DNA from 2 places in the Acutalibacter sp. LFL-21 genome. Region 1 is predicted to be linked to the other one. Evidence: riboswitches for the same ligand, from Rfam matches in the RefSeq annotation. Region 1 holds a riboswitch; the other holds the start of a gene.
What was found. A riboswitch is a leader RNA that binds a small molecule or an ion and turns the genes downstream of it on or off. The one in region 1 is predicted to bind FMN.

Region 1 (10,542 bases):
CCGCCTTCTGTTCTTACAGCGGCGAGGTGCTGGACAAGAAGACCCCCCTGCTGCGCTCTATGGAGGACCTGAATGTCCAGGCCCTGCGCATTCTGCGGCTGTTTGGGGACCAGAAGGCCAAGCGGGTCATCACCACCGTGGGCCCGGAGCAGGAGTACTTCCTGGTGGACAAGGCACTGTATGACCAGCGCCCGGACCTGCGCTTTACCGGCCGCACCCTGTTCGGCGCCAAGGCCCCCAAGGGCCAGGAGCTGGAGGACCACTACTTTGGCGCTATCAAGCCCCGGGTGGCCGCCTTTATGAAAGACCTGGACGAAGAGCTGTGGAAGCTGGGCATTCTGGCCAAAACCAAACACAACGAGGTGGCCCCCGCCCAGCATGAGCTGGCCCCCATCTTCACCACCACCAACATTGCCACTGACCACAACCAGCTGACCATGGAAACCATGAAAAATGTGGCCGCCAAGCACGGTTTGGTCTGCCTGCTCCACGAAAAGCCCTTCGATGGGGTCAACGGCAGCGGCAAGCACAACAACTGGTCCATCTCCACAGACACCGGCAAGAACCTGCTGGACCCCGGCAAGGAACCCGCCAAAAACACCCAGTTCCTGCTGTTCCTGGCGGCCATTATCAAGGGCGTGGACGAATATCAGGACCTGCTGCGCATCTCTGTGGCCTCTGCCGGCAACGACCACCGGCTGGGCGCCAACGAGGCCCCTCCCGCCATCATTTCTATGTTCCTGGGGGATGAGCTCTCCGCCATTTTGGAGTCCATTGAGTACGACGCCCCCTATGTGGGCGCGCAGCAGAAAAAGCTGGAGACTGGCGTGCATGTGCTGCCCGACCTGGCCATGGATACCACCGACCGGAACCGCACCTCTCCCTTCGCCTTCACCGGCAACAAGTTCGAGTTCCGCATGCTGGGCTCTGCCATTTCCATTTCCTGCCCCAATATCATGCTGAACACCATCGCCGCCGAAGAGCTGCGCCAGTTTGCCGACAAGCTGGAGGGCTCTGCCAACCTGGAAAGCGATGTGCGCACCCTGGTGCGCCAGGTGATGCAGGAGCACAAGCGCATCATCTTCAATGGGGACGGCTACTCGGAGGCCTGGACCCAAGAGGCGGCCCGCCGCGGGCTTTTGAACCTGCGCACCACCGTGGACGCCCTGCCCCGGTATTTGGACAAAAAGAATGTGGATCTGTTTACTTCCCACAAGATCTACACCGAGGCGGAGATGGAGGCCCGGTATGAGACCATTATGGAGGAGTACTGCAAAACGCTGAACATTGAGGCTTTGACCATGAGCGAGATGACCCGGCAGGATATCCTCCTCTCTGTCAGCGGGTATGTAGCATCCCTGGCCAAGTCCGTGGCGGCCCAGCGCACCGTGTGTGCCGGCCTGCCCTGCGCCGCAGAGACCGCTCTCATTAAAAAGCTTTCCGGCCTGCTGGATCAGGCCTACGAAAAGGTGGAGGCCCTGGACACCCTGCTGGCCGACGGAAAGGCAGAAAGCCACAATGTGCTGACCTCCGCCACCTACTACAAGGATACAATTATCCCCGCCATGGAGGCGCTGCGGGCCGTTGTGGACCAGATGGAGGTTCATGTGTCCTCCAAGTACTGGCCTTACCCCACCTATGGTGATCTGATGTTCAAGGTGTGAGCACCCGGCCTTTAGGGCCCTTCTCACAATGACTCTTTTTCCCCACTTTGGAAAGGGCCGCCCCGGTGCGTTTCGGGGCGGCCTTTTCCGTTTCCAGAGCGGATGCAAGCAGGCCCCCGGCAAAGTTGTGCCGGGGGCCTGCTTTGTCCTCCCTACGCCTTAGGCGGCGGGGCGGATGGAAGCTCTGGCTTGCCCACATACTCCATGTGGGGGAAAATGAGATCTAAATAGGAGTCGGGGAAATAGGTGTCGAAGAACTCCCGCACCACATTGTCCGCGGGGATATCATTGACCCGCTCGCTCTGGCGGTACACAGCCCCAGCAGAGAGAAGCACATCCACTGCCATCAGCAGGGTGAACACCGCCGTCAGAATACGGCCCGCCCGCTTGGGGACCTTTTGAATGCGGCGGGACAGGGCAGGATACAGGTCCTTTACCCACACCAAACCCAGAATCCCCCAGAAGAAGGAGTACATCAAGTTGGTGCGGCCGCCAATATTCAAGGGGGAGTCGCTGTACTCCCAGGAGACCGTGCCAAACACGGCCTGCTGCAAAAAACTGCACAGGTATTCAAAGGCGCCGCCGATAAACATGCTGGCCAAAAAGATCATAACATCCTTTTGGTTATACATGCGCCAAAGCAGCAGGGTAATGGCCACCGCCCCCAAGCCATACACGGGGATGAAGGGGCCAAACACCAGCCCCACACGGATCTGGAACTCATGGGTGCGCACCAGGGCATACAACGTCTCCAGCACAAAACCCACCACATTGCCCACCATGAAGATCCAGAAAAGCTTGGAATAGCACAGGCCAAAGGCGAAGGGCCGCTCCTCGCCAGGGGCCAGCCGGGTCTCATAGGCGGCCCGGGCGTCCTCGTTGCGCTTGCGCAGGGCCTCCCAAGAGCGGCGGCGCAGCACGCTCATGTTCTGGCGCAGCTCCTCCAGCTGTTCATTGTGCTTGAGCACCTGCAGGTTGGGGAACGCCATGGAGAGCCGGCGCCGCAGCCAGTTGTTCTGGATATTCTGCTCGTACTTGGCCTTCAGGCGGGCAGCCTCCCGCTGCCAGTCCTTCTCCAAGGCGCGCTTGCCCGCCAGGCGCTTTCCATGCAGGGCAATGGCGCCTTTGGAGAGGTCCTTCCCCAGCTTATCCGAGCCCTGCCGCAGCTTGCTTGTGACGTATTCCAAATTCCGCAGCTTGCGGTTCAGGCCCACAATGGCCACCACCGTCACCAGCAGGTCCGCCAGCAGCAGCCCTCCCAGCACCGCCAGCAGCACCCAGCCCAGGGGCCGGGGGATGTGGGAAAACAGCCGCACAAAGCCAGGCATGATGTACCGGGCGGTCATCGCCCCCGCCAAAGCCCATACCACGCTGAACTTCAGGCAGATGTAGCCGTGCAGGTTGTGGGGCCGGTCAGAGTAATCCCACCATTTCTGGTGGAACAGCTTTTCCAGCAGAAAACCCGCCAGGTATTCCAGCGCCGAGCCCAACAGCATAGAGCCCACCAGCTGAATGGCCAGGCTGTCCCCAAAGGGGCGCAGCAGGGCGTCGATGAGCACCACGCCCAGGCCGTAAATGGGGCAAAGGGGCCCGTTCAAAAATCCCCGGTTGACAAAGCGCTTCTGCCGGATGGCCGCGAAGATCACTTCGCTGCACCAGCCTAAAAACGAGAACAGAAAAAAGACCCAAAGATAGGAATAGATCATCCACATTTCCCCTATTTCCAAAAAACTTCCGGCCGCAGCCGGCTATTTGAGCTATTGTAGCAGATTCCGGCCGGTTTGTAAAGCCGGGCCGCCCGCCTTCCCCCCTTGGGAAATCTATGCTATAATGGGGGAAAATACCCCTGAAAGGAGGCAGCTTATGCAGTGGGAATGCAAACGCTTTGCGGATTTGTCCCCGGAAGAGCTCTACCGGCTTCTCCAGCTGCGGGTGGACGTGTTCGTGGTGGAGCAGCGCTGCCCTTACCCCGAGCTGGACGGAAAGGACCCAGAGGCCCTGCACGTCTTTGCCTGGGATGAAACCGGGGTTCAGGCTTATCTGCGGGTGCTGCGGCCGGGCGTTTCCTTCCCGGAAGCCTCTCTGGGAAGGGTGGCCACACGGGCGCGGGGCCAAGGCCTGGGAGCAGAGCTGCTGCGCCGGGGGCTGAAAGCCGCGGAGGCCTGGCTGGGAAAGGGACCCCTGCGCATCGAGGCCCAGACCTACGCCAAAGGCTTTTACGAGAAGTTCGGCTTCCGGCAGGTCTCGGAGGAGTTTTTAGAGGACGGCATCCCCCACATCCAGATGCTGCGGGAGTGAGCCCTGCCCATGAGAAGCGGCCCGGACCTTTTCACAAGGCCGGGCCGCTTTGCGGGCTGTTGCCCCCTCACAGGGCCCCTTCCCCTGCCGGGAAAGCCTGGAACACCTGGGGCAGGGCCTCCACCAGGTCCGTGGGCAGCATGGCACGCTGGCCCAGGCGCTCCGCGCACCGGTCCCCGGCATACCCATGAAGATACACCGCCAGCACCGCCGCCTCAAAGGCCCGCATTCCCTGGGCCAGAAAAGCCCCCGCCATGCCCGCCAGCACGTCGCCGCTGCCCCCTTTCGCCATGCCCGGGTTTCCGGTGGGGTTCACCGCGCAGCGCCCATCGGGGGCTGCCACCACGGTAGCCGCCCCCTTCAGGGCCACCACGGCGCCGGTGTCCTTCGCCTTCTGCCGGGCAGCTCCCAACCGGTCCGATTGGATCTCCGGGATGGTGTCATCGCAGAGACGGGCCATCTCCCCGGGATGGGGCGTCAGCACCACAGGCGCCTGAATGCCCTCTAAAAAGCCCGGATGCCGGGAGAGAAAATTGACGGCGTCCGCGTCCGCCACCAAGGGCCGCTGGCAATGAGAGAACACCAGGGGGCACAGCCGCTCAGAGTCCGTCCCCAGGCCGCAGCCCACCAGGCAGGCAGTGCAGCCCCGCAGGGCTTCAAAAAGCCTTTCCTCGCTCTCTTCCCGCCGGTTCTCCCAGTCCAAAATGATGTACACCGCCTGGGGCACCGCCTGGGCGATGAGGGGGTAGAGCCGTTCCTCCACGGCGATTTGCAGCAGCCCCACCCCACAGCGCAGAGCTGCCTGGGCCGCCATGACACAGGCCCCCGCCATGCCCCAGCTGCCGCAGACCATCAGCAGCTTTCCATTGTCCCCCTTGTTGGCCTGGGGGTCCGGGGTGGAAAAACACGCCGGAGGGAACCCGGCATCCGTTTCAAAAATATGGGTCTCCGCCCCCTCCACAAGGGCGGCGGGCACCCCCACTTGCCGCACCACGGTCTCCCCGCAGAACTCCTTGCCGGGGTAGGAAGCATTGGCTGGCTTTTTCCCGGTAAACGTGACCGTCACGTCCGCACGGAACGCCCCGGCGGACACCCGGCCCGTGTCGCATTCCACGCCGCTGGGCAGGTCGGCGGAGACCTTCAGGCAGGGCACCCCGTTGGCAAAGCCCAGCAGCTGGGCGGGCAGGCCGGAAAGCTCTCCCCGGAAGCTGAAGCCGAACACGCAGTCGATGAGCACACCGGCCCCCTCCATCTCCCGGCGGGCCGCCTCCCGGTCCTCTCCCGAGAGGACCCGCACCCCTTCCGGCAGGGCGGCGAAGGCCTCCCCCGCCAAGTCCGTCCGGGGCGCGCCCTGGGCCAGGATGACCACGCACTCCATGCCCTGCTGGGCCAGCACCCGGGCGCAGACAAATCCATCGCCCCCGTTGTTGCCCCTTCCGCACAGCACCACGGCCCGCTTCCCCTTTACGGGGCGGCAGCGGCACAGCACTTCTTGGGCCAGGGCCCGGCCCGCGTTCTCCATCAGCTGGGCGAGGGGGACCCCCGCGGCAACAGCCGCCATCTCCAGGCGCTGCATCTCATCACGGCAAAAGAGCTTCATATCCAATTCCTCCTTGACAGGCGCAAAACTCTGTACTAAAATGATACCAGCAAATGATCTTCGGGGCAAGGTGCAATTCCTTACCGGCAGTATAGTCTGCGAACGGAGGGGCAACCCTCCGCCGAGCTGGTGTGATTCCAGCACCGACGGTGAACGCCTGGTATATCCAGGCAAAGTCCGGATGATAGAAGATTGGGGACGGCGGGGCGCCGTTCCGTTTTTCTCATTTCATCAAAAAGGGTCCCCGGAGCCGCGCGCGGTTCCGGGATTTTTTCGCCCTTTCGCCACCCCTTCGGTCTTTTGCAAGCAAAATTTTCCGAAAGGGATGGTTTTTATGCAAAAGAGCGCTGTTCAAAATTCCCCGGGCCGCAAGCGCGTCAACCCCAGAACCTTGGCTATGACTGCCATTTTGGGGGCGGTGGCCACCGTGCTGATGTTCCTCAGCTTCAGCCTGCCCGTCATCCCCAGCTTTGTCAAGCTGGACTTCTCCGAGCTTCCCGCCCTGATTGCGGCCTTTTCCATGGGGCCTGCCAGCGGGGTGGCAGTGTGCTTTCTGAAAAACCTCATCAACCTGGCCATGTCCTCCACTGCCGGTGTGGGCGAGCTGTGCAACTTCCTTTTGGGCGTCACTTTTGTGGTGCCTGCCGGGCTGTTCTACAAGCTCCGCAAGGACCGCTGGGGCGCTTTGTGGGGCTCTTTGCTGGGGGCGGTGGTGATGGCCGCCATGAGCTTCCCCATCAACTATTTCATCACCTATCCCTTCTACACCGCCACCATGTACCCCCTGGAAGCCATTTTGGGGCTGTACCAGGCCATCAACCCGGCGGTGGAGAACCTGGCCCAGGCCCTGCTGTGGTTCAACTGCCCCTTCACCCTGTTCAAGGCCCTGTGCGATGTAGCGATCACCTTTTTGGTCTACAAGAAAATTTCCCCCCTCATCCACGGAAAGGCGGACTAAAAAGGCACTGCCGGCTGTATTTTCTCACGCCCTCCCTCCCATACCCCATACTGTAGATTCCCTTTTCACACGGAGGAAGCCCTATGGACCAGCGCTGTTACGAATTTGAAGCCGTCATCGAGTCCACGCCCGACGGGAAGGGGGCCTTTGTCCGCTTTCCCCTGGATCTCCGGAAGGAGTTCGGCGTGGGGCGGCTGAAAGTGGACGCCGCCTTCGATGGGGTCTCCTATGCCGGAAGCCTGGTCAATATGGGGGTGAAAAACCCGGATGGTTCCATCTGTTATATTCTCGGCGTGCGCAAGGATATCCGCGCGGCGCTGCACAAGCAAGCCGGTGACCGGGTGCGTGTAACCGTCCGGCCCCGCCGGGAGCCCGCCGCCCAAAACGCGGGGGAATAGCCGGCGGCAGGAGCGCCACCCAGCTGGCACGCTTTGTTCCCACGGGCTGTTTCCCGCCCTTGACGGATCCGGCGCCGCTTGCTATAATACAGTTAAATAAAAACCAGGGGAGCTTGTATTGGCAGGCTGAGAGGAAGTCATCAACTTCGACCCTTTACCTGATACGGATAATGCCGTCGTAGGAAGTGACATACGCCTTTCCCGGGGATACCGTAGCAGGTATCCCCGTTTTCTTTTGTCCAAAAAGGAGGAATGGATATGGTAACAGTCAATGGGCAGGCCCAGGACGCGGCGGGCAAGACCCTGGCGGAGCTTCTGGCCTCTGCCGGATACGAAACCGGCCGCATCGCCGTGGAGCGCAATGGGGAGATCGTCCCCAAAGCCCAGTACGCCTCCACTGTGCTGGAGGACGGCGACGCGCTGGAGGTGGTCCGCTTTGTGGGCGGGGGCTGAGGGCGGCCCGCCCGCCAGGAAAGCAATGGAGGCCTCCCTCCGGGGGCGGATCGGCCCAGCTCTGTGGGAGCGCTTCCAGCAGGCCACGGTGGCGGTCTGCGGGCTGGGGGGGCTGGGTTCCCACATTGCGCTGGCCCTGGCCAGGGCCGGGGTGGGCACGCTGCGCCTCTTCGACTTTGACCGGGTGGACCTGTCCAACCTGAACCGCCAGCAGTACAAGGCCTCTCAGATCGGGCTGGAAAAGCCCATGGCCTTGGCGGAAAATTTGCGGGAGGTCAACCCGTACCTCCGTTTGGAGCCCCATGCCCTGCGGCTGACAGAGGAAAACATTCCCCTGCTGCTGCAAGGAGCCCAGGTGGTCTGCGAAGCCTTTGACCGGCCGGAGGAAAAGGCCCTGCTTACCAACACCGTGCTGGAGCGCCTGCCGGAAACGTACCTGGTGGCGGCCTCCGGCATGGCGGGGCTGGGGCCTGCCAACGCCATCCGCACCCGGCGGGTGGGGTCCCGGCTCTACCTTTGCGGCGACGGGGAAAGCGATGTGCAAAACAGCAGCCTGTTCGCCCCCCGGGTGATGCTCTGCGCGGCCCATCAAGCCCAGGCTGTACTGCGCATCCTAGCCGGGGAATTTGACGTTTAACTTTATTTTTTAGAAAGAGGGAATCGACCATGAACACACAGGACACTTGGAGCCTGGGAGGCAGGGAATTCACCTCCCGGTTCATTTTGGGCTCGGGGAAATACTCCCTGGAGCTGATTGAGGCCGCGGTGCGGGACGCCGGCGCCCAGATGATCACCCTGGCGGTGCGCCGGGCCAACACCACCGAGAAGGAGAACATCTTGGACTACATTCCCCAGGGGGTGACGCTGCTGCCCAACACCTCCGGCGCCCGGAACGCGGAAGAGGCTGTGCGCATTGCCCGCCTGGCCCGGGAGCTGGGCTGCGGGGACTTTGTGAAAATTGAGATCATGCGGGACACCAAGTACCTGCTGCCCGACAACCAGGAGACCATCAAGGCCACGGAAATCCTGGCCAAAGAGGGCTTTGTGGTGATGCCCTACATGTACCCCGATTTAAACGCCGCCCGGGACCTGGTCAGCGCCGGGGCCGCCTGCGTGATGCCCCTGGCCTCCCCCATCGGCTCCAACAAGGGTCTGGCCACCCGGGACTTTATCCAGATCCTCATTGACGAGATCGACCTGCCCGTCATTGTGGACGCGGGCATCGGCCGGCCCTCCCAGGCCTGCGAGGCCATGGAGATGGGCGCCGCGGCCATTATGGCCAACACCGCTTTGGCCACCGCCGGGGACCTGCCCCTGATGGCCGCCGCCTTCCGCCAGGCCATCGAGGCGGGCCGCAAGGCGTACCTCTCCGGGCTGGGGCGGGTGCTGGCCCGGGGCGCCAGCGCCTCTGACCCCCTGACGGGCTTTTTGCGGGACTGAGGGGGCGTTATCATGGCACAGCGGGAAAACCAGTTTTTGATCGACTCTGAATTCCTCTCCCCCCAGGCTTTGGAGAAAAAGCACCGGCTGGAGACGGACCCCTCCTCCCGGAAGAGCCACCTGGAGTACCTGCCCGGCATGGAGGTGCTCCACTCGGACGTGATGGAGAAGGTGCTCTCCCAGATGGACAGCTACGACTACGCCCAGTACACCGCCCGGGACGTGCGGGCCGCCCTGGAGCACGAAACCTGCACCATCGAGGACTTCAAGGCCCTGCTCTCCCCGGCGGCCGAGCCCTTTTTGGAGGAGATGGCCCAGCGGGCCTGCCTGGAGACCAAAAAGCACTTCGGCAACACGGTGTACCTGTTCACCCCCTTGTACATCGCCAACTACTGCGAGAACTACTGCGTGTACTGCGGCTTTAACTGCTACAACCACATCCACCGGATGAAGCTCTCTCTGGGGCAGATTGAGCACGAGATGGAGGTCATTGCCCAAAGCGGCATGGAGGAAATCCTCATCCTCACCGGGGAGAGCCGCTCCATGAGCTCCGTGGAGTACATCGGCGAGGCCTGCAAGCTGGCCCGGAAGCACTTCCGCAACGTGGGGTTGGAGATCTACCCTGTCAACACCGGCGAATACCGCTACCTCCATGAATGCGGGGCGGACTACGTCACCGTGTTCCAGGAGACCTACGACCGGGACAAGTACGAGACGCTGCACCTGATGGGCCACAAGCGGGTGTGGCCCTACCGCTTCGACGCCCAGGAGCGGGCCCTGCGGGGCGGCATGCGGGGCGTGGCCTTCTCGGCCCTTTTGGGCCTGGCGGATTTCCGCAAGGACGCCCTGGCCAGCGCCTTGCACGTCTACTACCTCCAGCGGAAGTACCCCGCGGCGGAGATGTCCCTCTCCTGCCCGCGGCTGCGGCCCATCATCAACAACGACAAGATCAACCCCCTGGACGTGGGCGAGCGCCAGCTGTGCCAGGTGCTGTGCGCCTACCGCATCTTCCTGCCCTTTGTGGGCATCACCGTCTCCTCCCGGGAGAACGCCGCCTTCCGCAACGGCATTGTGCGCATCGCTGCCACCAAGGTTTCCGCCGGGGTGAGCACCGGCATCGGGGACCACGAGAGCAAATACCAGGGGAAGGAGGCCGAGGAAACGGGCGACGAGCAGTTTGAGATCAGCGACGAGCGCAGCCTCTCCCAGATGTACCAGGACATGGCGGAGGAGGGCTTGCAGCCCGTCCTCAACGATTACCTCTATGTTTGAGATCCTGTGCGTCACCGCCAGGGCGCTGTGCCCCAACGACTTTCTTTCCCAGCTGGAGCGGGTGGCGGCCGCCGGGGTGGACAAAATCATCCTGCGGGAGAAGGACCTGCCGGAGCCAGAGTACAAGCTTTTGGCCGCCCAGGCGCTGGCGCTCTGCCGCCGGTATGGGGTGGAGTGCGCGGTGCACAACTTCCCCCAGACAGCCAAAGAGCTGGGCGCCCCCGCCCTGCACCTGCCCCTCCCCCGGCTGCGGGCGCTCTCCCCGGAGGAGCGGGCAGCTTTCCCGGCGCTGGGGGCCTCCTGCCACAGCCTGGAGGATGTGCTGGAGGCGGCGGAGCTTGGGTGCTCCTATGGCACACTGGGGCACATCTTCCCCACCGGGTGCAAGCCGGGCCTGCCACCCCGGGGCGTGGAGCTGCTGGCACAGGTGTGCCAAGCCTCCCCCCTGCCCGTGTACGC
Region 2 (10,542 bases), on a different contig from region 1:
CGGATGAAGAGCTGCAGCTCCAGATTTTCTTCCAGCAGGTTGACTTGCTTGATCACCGCGGGAGGCGAGATAAACAGCCGCTCTGCCGCTTTGTTGAAGCTGCCCGCTTCCACCACAGAGATAAATGTGTCTAGCTGGGGATTGTACATGCATTGTCCCTCCTTTACTTCATTGTAGGAGAAAAACGGGGCGGATGTCAAGACAGCCGGACCCAGGGTCAGGTTACGGCTCTTATCGGCCCCTCTGGAGGGGGAAAATCCACCGCCAGCCTGGATGTGGAGAACGAAAGCGCCGTCCAAGCCGCTTTGTCCCAGCTGCTCCGGGGTAAAACCGTTCTGGTTATCGCCCACCGGATGCGCACGGTGGCTGGGGCTGACCAAATCGTGGTCCTGGAGGAAGGCCGCGTGGCGCAGAAAGGGACCCCGCAGGAGCTGATGGAACAGGGCGGCCTTTACCGCCATATGGTTGAACTGCAAAGCGAGACGGCAGAGTGGAGGTTTCGCAAAGCACCTTAGCGCAAGGCAGCGTCGGTACAGCGGTGCTTGCAACCGGCTTTCGTGTCGGCTGGCCTGTCCATGTAGGGCAGGAACGGCACTTCCTCAATCCGCAGGCTGTTAATGACGATAGGGGAGAAGTTTACTCATAGTCTTTTCCCTCCATGAGCCGCCGTAACCGCTGCAAGGCAAGCTGGATATGTCGCCCCGCAGTGCTGCGTGTCCGGCCGATATGTACGCTGATCACTCGCTGCGGCTGGCGCAGGAAATAGTAGCGGAAAATTTCTTCCTGTGCCTGCTCCGGTAAGAGGGCAAGGGCGGCGGCAAGTTCCGCATGGTACAGAACGGCGGTCTGGCCGCAAGCGGTAAAAAAATATTCTTCAAGCTGCTCCGGCTCGGCAAGCTGAACAAACTTCTCATTCATCAGATAGTCAAGGGAAACTTCCCGTTCCCACCTCCGGCGCAGCTTCAAAATTATATCTATGGCGGCGTGACGAATGACAACCTTGCAAAAGGCGTTAAATGTGTACTGGATATGCACTTTATAGGCTTCATCTTCGGTCATGGAAATTCCCCCTCTCTGATAATAGTGCGGGGCGGCAGCACTCCTTGCTGTCGCCCCTTGATTGCCTATCTGCAAAGGCGGGCGGGGCTGTCAACGGCGGCGCGGTACGCGCCGTTCATCTTGACCGTTGACTGGCTCGGCTGGCTTTGCTAATCAGAATTAAATTTATAACCATAGCCAACTACTGTTTTTATATATTCGTGTCCTTTACAACGCGGTTTCAACCTTTTGCGTATTTGAAAAACTGTGTTTTCTACTGCGTGTAAATGGTTATTGGTTGGTTCATGCCATATCTTTTCATAGATTTGTTCCTTTGTAAATGTAATTTGAGGCGATAAGTATAGCATGTAAAAGACCTCAAATTCATTTGCTGATAAATACACTTCCTGCTCGCCTACCATTACACAATGTCTTTTGACATCAACATATAAGGCACAATTTGTTTGCTTTAATCCCCAGAATTTTCTGGCTGATAATCTATCAGTTGCAATTTGTTCTATCAGCAAGGATAATTCATTAAATTTCCTGACTTCTCTTATTTTTTTATATAGATAGATAGTCATAGTACGCCCGTATATATCGTTATCAAAATCAAAGATATGAGTTTCGATTGAAATGGCTTTATCGTTATCAAGTGTAGGTCGCATTCCAACATGGGTAACACCATAATATGTCTGACTATCCAATAGGATTTTTGCCACATATACACCTGTTTCTGGTAAAGTCGCGTGTTCGTCCACTTCTATATTTGCGGTAGGTGTCCCAACGTGCTTTCCGATTCCTCGGCCATGCACAACAGTTCCCGTTATTGTATAAATAGGTTCCATATTGTCCTTTTCTTTCATAGCTATCCTCATATAATTCCATTCATTGATAAAATGATTAGAACACAAGTAATAATGATCATAACAGCGAGCAAGATTAACCCATTTCGTTTTTGTTTACTATTTTCTTTCTCCGACACAGCAACATAACCGCTTTTCCTTAAGGCTGTAATTACAGGTTTATATAGCAAAAATGTTATCGCAGCGTTTAACACACTTTTTAATAAATTGAAGGGAAGAAATGCCGGGAGCAGTAATTCTACAACCGCTTCTCTTGGGTATCCCATATAAAGCGGTGTAATCAGGTAATTCCACAACATCATAACTGAAACCGTGGTTACACACCCAACGAAAAGACCAATTACTGCGCCAGAGATAGTCCGCTTTTTCTTATAAATCGCAGAAGCAGTACACGCAAAGGAAACCGTTTGAACAATATTCATAATGCAACCTAAAATTCCCGTGTCACTAACTGTTATCATTTCAATAGTGGCTACAATAACCGATACAATGCAAGAAGTCATCGGCCCCCAAATCAATCCACCTAAAGTAACTATAACGTCCGACGGGTCATATTTCAAAAATAACACGACAGGTATTCTTCCAACGGCCATGATTACATATGTAATTGCACATAGCATACCGATTGTTGTGATTTTTTTAGTTTTGCTGTTCATATGAATTTCCTCCATTGCGTAAAAAATAGCACCTAAAAGGAAATGCCTTTTGGGTGCTAAAAATTTATAGAACGCAAAACATGATGTGGCTGTTTTGAAATCCTATATTATCTTCTTTTATCCAGACTATACTGTTGGTTTTGGAATTGCACCAAATCATGCGTTTTCACGCTCGCGGACTTTACCGCCAATCGGGAATTTCACCCTGCCCCGAAGACACTTCTATTCAGTTGTTCATATCAAGAATACCTCTTATATCGAACATCTGCAATAGTTCTCGAAGATTTCGGAAACATTTCGGAAGTGTGTATGTGTTCTGAAAATAACGGAATAGGGGTGGCTGTCTATCAAATTCTTATGTGTGTTACTTTATCGCACATGAGCATCAACGCCGGGGACGAAACCAACCCCAGCGTGGAGAAAAAGGACCACATCTACACCGAGAACTATATCAAGGCTTCCGGCCTGGATTACATCTTCCTGCGGAACTCCCAGTACGCCGAGGCCATGATTACCAACTACTTCACCTATGTAAAGCTGGACGGCGTGCTGAAGAACAACCAGGGCGACGGCAAGATGGCCTACATCTCCCGAAAGGACTGCGCCAAGGCGGTGGCTTACGCCCTGCACCGGGGCGCCGGGTATGACCACGCCACTCTGAACATCAACGGGCCGGAACTGATGACGATTTCTCAATTTATCGAGTACGGCAACCAGGGCACCGGAAACCATATCACCTACCAGGAGATCACCGATGAGGAGAACTACCAGGTGTTCGACGCCATGGGGGTGCCCCGCACGACGGACGGGCACTTTGAAAAGGGCAGCGAGGCCCCGTATTCCTCCGATGGCATGGTGACTTTCGGGCAGGCGATCCGCGAGGGCAAGATGGATGTGTGGACTGATGATTTCCAGAAGCTCACCGGCCAGCAGCCTTTGACGGTGCTGTATATGTTCCAGCACTCCAGTGACTTCCAGGTGGGGGAGCGCCACTCAAAGGACAACTGAGAGAAAAATAACACAGAAGGGGCGCCCTCTCCAGGGCGCCCCTTCTGTGTTATTTTTGCCCCAGCTTCTGATAAGGGCACTGCGCGCTTACAGCTTTTGATAGGCTTGCAGCTTTTTTTCATCCAAAACAGTGACGAAGCGGTTGCCCGTGTCAATAATCCCCTCTTTGCGCAGCTGGCCGTACATCTTGGCGAGCTGTGCCCGTGAGACATTGATAAAGGAAGCCACCTCCTGCTGAGTCAACAGAATCTTCCCCGTTTCCCGGTACTCGGGAGTGTCCAAAAGCAGCAGCAGAAACGTGGTGAGCCGCAGCATTTGATCAGAGTGGCCCAGGCTTCCCACCATGAAAGCCACCTCCCGCAGGACCTCGCCGTAGTAAACCACCAAGTCATAGCCCAGCTGGGGGTTTTGCAGGATGAGCTTTTTCAAAATATCGGCGGTGAAGGGCAGCACATGCATGTCCACCACGCTGGTGATGCTGACCACCGATTTGTTTTCATCGTCGATACAGTCCATCCCGATCAAAGTGTCCTGCTTCATAAAGTCGATGATCTGCTCGTTGCCGTCACTGGTAGAGATGTAGACTTTGGCCAGTCCATCCAAAATATAGTAAAGCCAGCCGTGGGTGTAGCATTGCGTGCAGAGGTTTTGCCCTTTGGGGACCATCATGGGAGCGGGACAGACGCTTTCAAACAGAGGGCGGTATTTGCGCAGAGAGCCCTCTACAAAAAAGTGAATACTGTTCACAACAGTCACTCCTTGAATTTGTAACACCTTTTATTGCGGCCCCCTTCGGCGTACCTTTCCAAAAAGAAACGCCGAAAGAAGGCGTAATAATGTAATTAATTATTATAACACATAATTACTAAAAAGGCAAGTCATCAGTAGACGGTTTCAGACATTTTTCTTGCTTATATAGAGACGAAAAATTCTTTGGAATGATACTATCCATGTGTACAGCCTGGGGGACGGCTCGTGGTAAAATAACACTAGTTATCCAATGGGATGGGCTACGGTTTTCGTAAGAAAAGCCGGTGCCTGCAAACTGGCGCGGCCTCTTTCCATTGGCTGCGATCCGGCCACTCAAGAGAAAGGAGCAATGTTGGATGAGCAAGGAGCTGACGCTACATATCAATGGGAAGACCTATGAGTTTTCCATTGGACGGAAACTGGGACAGATCCCGGAATCCGAAACGCTGCTGGAAACGCTGAGGGAGCGCCTCGGCCTGACCGGCACGAAGCTTTCCTGTGGGGAGGGGGCCTGCGGCTGCTGCGCTGTGCTGATGGACGGCAAGGCGGTCGCTTCCTGCGTGACCCTGACGGTGGAATGTGAGGGCAAGGAGATCACTACGATCGAAGGCCTGAGCGACCCTGTCACAGGCGAGCTCGATCCCATTCAAGAGGCCTTTTTGGAGCACAGTGCGTTCCAATGCGGCTTCTGCACTCCTGGCATCATCATCGCGGTAAAGTCCTTGCTGAATCAGAACCCCTCTCCCACCGAAGAGGAGATCAAGGAAGCGCTCAGCGGAAATTTCTGCCGCTGCATCAGCCATTACCAGGTGATTGAAGCCGTCCAATCTATCATTAAGGGAGGAGATCAGGCATGAGCGAATTCCGGCATATCGGCAAAGTGCGCCGCCGTCAGGATGGCCGTGCGATTGTAACCGGCAAGGCCCTCTATTGCGACGACCTGCCCATTAAAAACTGCAAATACGCCAAGGTGCTGCACAGCCCCTATCCCCATGCGGAGATCGTGTCCATCGACACCTCCGAGGCGGAGAAACTGCCCGGCGTCATCGGCGTGATGACCTATAAGAACGCTCCCGCTTGGAAGACCGGCGTGCCTGCTCACCGCCCTGTGATGAGCCAGCACCTGCGCTTTGTGGGAGACCCCGTGGCCGCTGTGGCCGCCGAGACTCCGCAGATCGCGGAAGAGGCCCTGGAGCTCATCAAGGTGGAGTACAAAGAGCTGACCCCTGTCTATGACGTGGAGGACGCCATCAAGGACGGCGCCCCCGAAGTCTACCGCGCAGAGGACAATATCGAATCCAAGGGCTATCACTACGACCACAACTGCCTGCCTCCCGGGAGCTGGTTTGAGGGAGACGATCCGCCCTTCTACAAGATTCAGGAAGGCGACGTGGCCAAGGGCCTTGCGGAGAGCGATGTAGTGGTGGAAGGCAAGGTGGCCTATACTTGGACGTTCCCCGGCGCTCCGGAGAGCCCCTTTGTGGCTGCCGGCTGGGAGGATGAAGGCCATGTGAACGTGTGGGCTTCCTCTCAGGGCCCCAACATGGTGTGCCGCCCGCTGGCCTTTACCATCGGCGCCCACATCAACGTCACCACCCCCAACGTGGGTGGCAGCTACGGCAACAAGGACGCTCTGGGCTACATCACCATGCTCACAGTGGCCTTGGCTAAGGTGACCGGCTGCACCGTGAAATATGCCTTGACGAAAGAAGAACACCTGCTGTTCTACGAGCGCCGTTTGGACAACAAGTTCATTGGCAAGATCGGCATTACCAAGGACGGCCGGATCAAGGCCCTGCAGGGCGACTGGCTGGTAGGTACTGGCGCCGGTTCCGAGCTGACCCAGGGCCAGGTGGCTGAGGGCCTGGGCGAGACCCATATCGCCCTGAACAAGTGCCCCAACTGGGACCTGGTCTCCAAGGTGGTCTGCTCCAACAAGATCCCTGTGGGCATCGCCCGCGGCTTCGGCGGCCAAGAGCTGAAGGCCTGTGTGCTGCACCTGCTCAACCGGGCCCTGAAGCAGATTGACATGGACCCGGTCACCTTCTATAAAAAGAACTTCTGCCAGGCTGGCGACCAGTATTACTGGCGTACCGGCCATAAGTACAGCAACCCCGTCATCAACTATGACAAGTGCTTTGACGTGGCGGCTGAAAAGTTCCATTGGTTCGACCGCTGGAAGGGCTGGGGCGTTCCCTCCCGGGTTGAGGGCAACAAGGCCTATGGCGTGGGCTTCAGCCTCCACAGCAGCGGCGACCCCCAGAGTGATGAGACCTTTGCCTATGTCCGCCTGGAGAACGACCAGGTCATGGTGCACTGCGCGGTGTCCCAGTTCGGCAACGGCCAGCGTCTGGCCTTGGCGAAGATTGCCGCGGAAATTTTGAACGTGCCCCTGGAGAATGTGACCATCAACTCCTCCGATACCCGCACCGACCCCGCTGACTTTGGCGCGGCCGGTTCCCGCGAGACCATTACCGCTGGCGGTGCCGTGGGCTCCGCTGCAAAGGCCGCCCGCCAGAAGCTGCTGGAAGAGGCCGCTGAGAAGCTGGGCTGCCAGCCGGATGACCTGGACACCAAGGATATGATGGTGTTCCGCAAGGACGACCCCTCTGTGTGCGTGCCTTGGATCGCCATTTGCCCCATGTATTATTCCATTACTGGCCAGGGTGTGGTGAAGGGTGACTTTAATCACAACAACTGCGTCATGAACTTTGTCGAGGTGGAAGTGGACCTGGAGACCGGCCTTGCCAAGATCACCGACTGCCTGAGCGCTTCGGACGTGGGACAGATCATCAACCCCTTGGAGCTGAAGATGCAGTTTGAGGGTGGCCTGGGATCTGCCGGTATGGACACCGGCCATCTGGAAGAGCTGGTGCTCGACCCCACCATCGGCCGCGTGATGACTCACAATATGATTGATTACAAGTGGCGGCCTTTCAACGAGCTGCCTAAGTTTGACACGGCCATTCTCGAGTCCCGGTGGCCCACGGCGAACCCCTTCGGCGCTATCGGCATTGGCGAAATCACCGGCGCTGCCGGCCCTGCCGCTGTGATGATGGCAGTGGAAAATGCCATTGGCGGCGCAGAAATCAACCAGTATCCCGCCACCCCGGATAGGATTCTGAATGCCATGGGGAAGGCCAAAGGAGGTCTTGGAGAATGAAAAATTTTGAACATCTCAACGCGGCCAGCTTTGAGCAGGCCACGCAGGAATTGAAGAGCTCCAAACGCGGTCAGCCCATTGCCGGCGGCACCGACCTTTTGGGCACCTTAAAGAAGAACATCCTCCCGGAGTCCCCCGACCTGATGGTCAACCTGAAGACCATTCCCAATGCGTCCTATGTTCTGGACCAGGGGGACAAGGTGGCGGTGGGCGCTCTAACCACTCTTTCCGAGGTGGAGTCTGACAGCGCCTTTGCAGGGGAGCTGAAAGCGGTTGCGCAGGCTGCCCACAGTGTGGCCACCCCCATCATCCGCAATACCGCTACCCTGGGCGGCAACCTGTGCCAGGATGTGCGCTGCTGGTACTACCGCTATCCCGATTCCGTGGGTGGGCGCCTCCTGTGCGCCCGCAAGGGCGGCGACCAGTGCTACGCCATTCAGGGCCGCAACCAGTACCACTCCATCATGGGCGGCATGAAAACCCATCACAACGCCTGCTCTGCGGAGTGCCCTGCCGGCACGGATATCCCCGCCTATATGGAGAAGATCCGTGAGAACGATTGGGACGCCGCCGCGGAGATCATCATGCGGGTCAACCCCATGCCCATGCTTACCTCTCGGGTTTGCCCCCACACCTGCCAGTCCGTGTGCAACCAATGTGAGCACGGTGACCCCGTGAGCATCCATTCGGTGGAGCGCGCTGTGGGCGACTACATTTTGGCCAATGCCGGCAAGTTCTACAAAGCCCCCGAAATCTCCACCGGCAAGAAGGTGTCCATTGTGGGCGGCGGCCCTGCCGGCCTTACCGCTGCCTATTACCTGCGCAAGATGGGCCACGAGGTAACCATCTACGAAAAGATGGAAGAGGCTGGCGGCGTGATGATGTACGGCATTCCGGAATATCGCCTGCCCAAGCACTATGTCCGCGACCTGATCACGGCCCTGACCGGCATGGGCATTGTCATTCAGAACAACACGGAAGTGGGCAAGGACATCACCCTGGAGGAAATCAAGGCTGCCAGCGACACGGTTTTCCTGGATACCGGCGCATGGAAGCAGCCCATCCTGGGCATCGACGGCGAGAGCCTGACCCAGTTCGGCCTGAACTTCCTGGTAGAAGTCAAAAAGTTTATGACCAAGCAGATCGGCAAGGAAGTGCTGGTCTGCGGCGGCGGCAACGTGGCCATGGACGTGGCCCTCACCGCCGTGCGTCTGGGCGCCCAGAAGGTTAAGCTGGTCTGCTTGGAGCAGCGGGATGAAATGCCCGCCTCCGCCGAGGAGATCGCCCGCGCCGAGGAAGAGGGCGTGGAGATCTACAACGGCTGGGGCTTGAAGCGGGTCATTTCCGCTGAGGACGGCAGCATCACCGGCTTGGAGAGCATGAACTGCGTCTCCGTCCGGGATGAGAACGGCCGGTTCAGCCCCACTTACGGCGACGAGACCCGGGTGTTCACCTCCGACTGCATCATCCTGGCCACCGGCCAAAAGGTGGACATTGATTTCCTGGGCGATAAGTACAAGGAAGAGCTGAAGAATGCCCGCGGCCTGATTGAGGTGGGCGAACACAAGGATACCCGCGCCCCTGGCATCTACGCTGGCGGCGACGCGGCTTCCGGCCCCTCTGTGGCTATCAAGGCCATCCGCGATGGCGGCATCGCCGCCAAGAGCATGAGCCGTTATATGGGATATCCCATGGAGGCTCCCGCTGCCGGCCATTCCTTCCTGAAGTACGACCCCGAAGGGATCTTTGTCACCAAGGGCGCTGTGGAGAAGGACACCCCCGTTGCGGAGCGCAGCCTGAATGTGGAGGATTCCACCAGCCTGACCATGGAAGAGGCTGCTGCGGAAGCCCACCGCTGCATGAACTGCGGCTGCTATTCGGTCAATGCTTCTGACATGGCCAATGTGATGCTGGCACTGGATGCGGATATCTGCACCACCAGCAAGACAATCCCCGCCTCTACGTTCTTTAGCGCCATGCACTCTGTGGAGCTTTTAGAGCCCGGAGAGCTGGTCACAGAGGTTCAGATCCCCAAGATGCCCGGGTACCGCACCGGCTACCTGAAGATGCGCCTGCGCGAGGCCATTGATTTCGCTATCACTGCGTTGGCCTATGCGTATAAAGAGGAGGACGGCGTCATTGTGGATGCCCGGCTGGTGGCTGGCGGCATTGCGCCGGTGCCCCTGCGGCTGACTGCCGCGGAGCAGGTGCTCGTGGGCAAGAAGCCCACTCCCGCGCTGGCGGAAGAGGCTTTCAAGGCGGCCATGAAGGACGCCTGCCCCATGACGGAAAACAGCTATAAGCTGCAAGAAGTAAAGGCCCAGATTTTCCAGTCCCTGGGATTCTAAAGAGAAATATGCTGTTCGGGGCGGCCGGCAAACAGCCGGCTGCCCCGCGCGGCTTTCCATCAGCTGGTGCCGTAAGGGGAATTCCGCTGGTGGCGTTTGGTGAAAAAGTATGTGTAAGAAGAAAAGTATCACTCCCCTGGATGGGGCAATTGAGCTGGGTGGGGAGGTCTCCGTTTCCCAGCTGATGGAATCACCCCTGCTGCGCCAGGAGGCCAAAGCCTTGGCGGAAGCCCTGGAGCAGGATTGCCGGATGGGGCTGCTGTCCCCCGGCCAGACGGTGGAAAGCCTTTTGCGCCAAGGGGTTTCCTGCCCCAGCTGCGGCCAGGATGAACCCTGTATAAAGGACGGTGGCTGTGTCTGCCATGTCATGGGGCATCCCTGCAGCACGGGCTCTGTGCTGGGAGGTAAACGCTTGGGAGAGCCCTTGTGCTGCCAAGCCTGTCCGGCAGGCGTGGATCTGCCGGGCATCCTCCAGCTTTTACGGGAGGGCTCGGTACTGGAAGCCCAGCGCACCCTGATGAAATTCCTGCCCATGGCTGCCACTGTCTGCCTTGCCTGCGGCAAGTGTACCGGGGCATGTGTCCGAAACCGGGAGGGTGCGCCGGTGGCAGTCCACCGGGTGATGGATTGGCTGGGAAAGACAATCAGCAGCCACCCGGAGATCTTCTTCATCCAGCCTTCGGGGGACAGCAAAAAGTGGATCGCCTTGCAGC

Region 2: it holds a riboswitch for FMN, as region 1 does, so the genes downstream of both, ODJ80_RS13375 (ECF transporter S component) here and ODJ80_RS00670 (ECF transporter S component) in region 1, are expected to answer to the same signal.

The regions. Positions count from the first base shown of each region.
Region 1 is NZ_JAOTNT010000001.1:145,627-156,168, forward strand. It holds gene ODJ80_RS00650 (glutamine synthetase III family protein) at 1-1,664, shown strand, start outside; gene ODJ80_RS00655 (putative ABC transporter permease) at 1,817-3,370, opposite strand; gene ODJ80_RS00660 (GNAT family N-acetyltransferase) at 3,528-3,962, shown strand; gene ODJ80_RS00665 (NAD(P)H-hydrate dehydratase) at 4,030-5,562, opposite strand; FMN riboswitch at 5,615-5,759, shown strand; gene ODJ80_RS00670 (ECF transporter S component) at 5,897-6,520, shown strand; gene ODJ80_RS00675 (DUF1905 domain-containing protein) at 6,604-6,918, shown strand; TPP riboswitch at 7,014-7,120, shown strand; gene thiS (sulfur carrier protein ThiS) at 7,177-7,371, shown strand; gene thiF (sulfur carrier protein ThiS adenylyltransferase ThiF) at 7,355-8,008, shown strand; gene ODJ80_RS00690 (thiazole synthase) at 8,038-8,811, shown strand; gene thiH (2-iminoacetate synthase ThiH) at 8,824-10,083, shown strand; gene ODJ80_RS00700 (thiamine phosphate synthase) at 10,076-10,542, shown strand, end outside.
Region 2 is NZ_JAOTNT010000015.1:29,976-40,517, reverse strand. It holds gene ODJ80_RS13395 (LysR family transcriptional regulator) at 1-149, opposite strand, end outside; partial or broken gene ODJ80_RS14220 (ABC transporter ATP-binding protein) at 255-515, shown strand; partial or broken gene ODJ80_RS14215 (relaxase/mobilization nuclease domain-containing protein) at 515-625, opposite strand; gene ODJ80_RS13385 (sigma-70 family RNA polymerase sigma factor) at 637-1,059, opposite strand; gene ODJ80_RS13380 (riboflavin kinase) at 1,209-1,904, opposite strand; gene ODJ80_RS13375 (ECF transporter S component) at 1,913-2,560, opposite strand; FMN riboswitch at 2,666-2,782, opposite strand; gene ODJ80_RS13370 (hypothetical protein) at 2,939-3,568, shown strand; gene ODJ80_RS13365 (Crp/Fnr family transcriptional regulator) at 3,656-4,315, opposite strand; gene ODJ80_RS13360 ((2Fe-2S)-binding protein) at 4,675-5,175, shown strand; gene ODJ80_RS13355 (xanthine dehydrogenase family protein molybdopterin-binding subunit) at 5,172-7,481, shown strand; gene ODJ80_RS13350 (FAD-dependent oxidoreductase) at 7,478-9,829, shown strand; gene ODJ80_RS13345 (hypothetical protein) at 9,939-10,542, shown strand, end outside.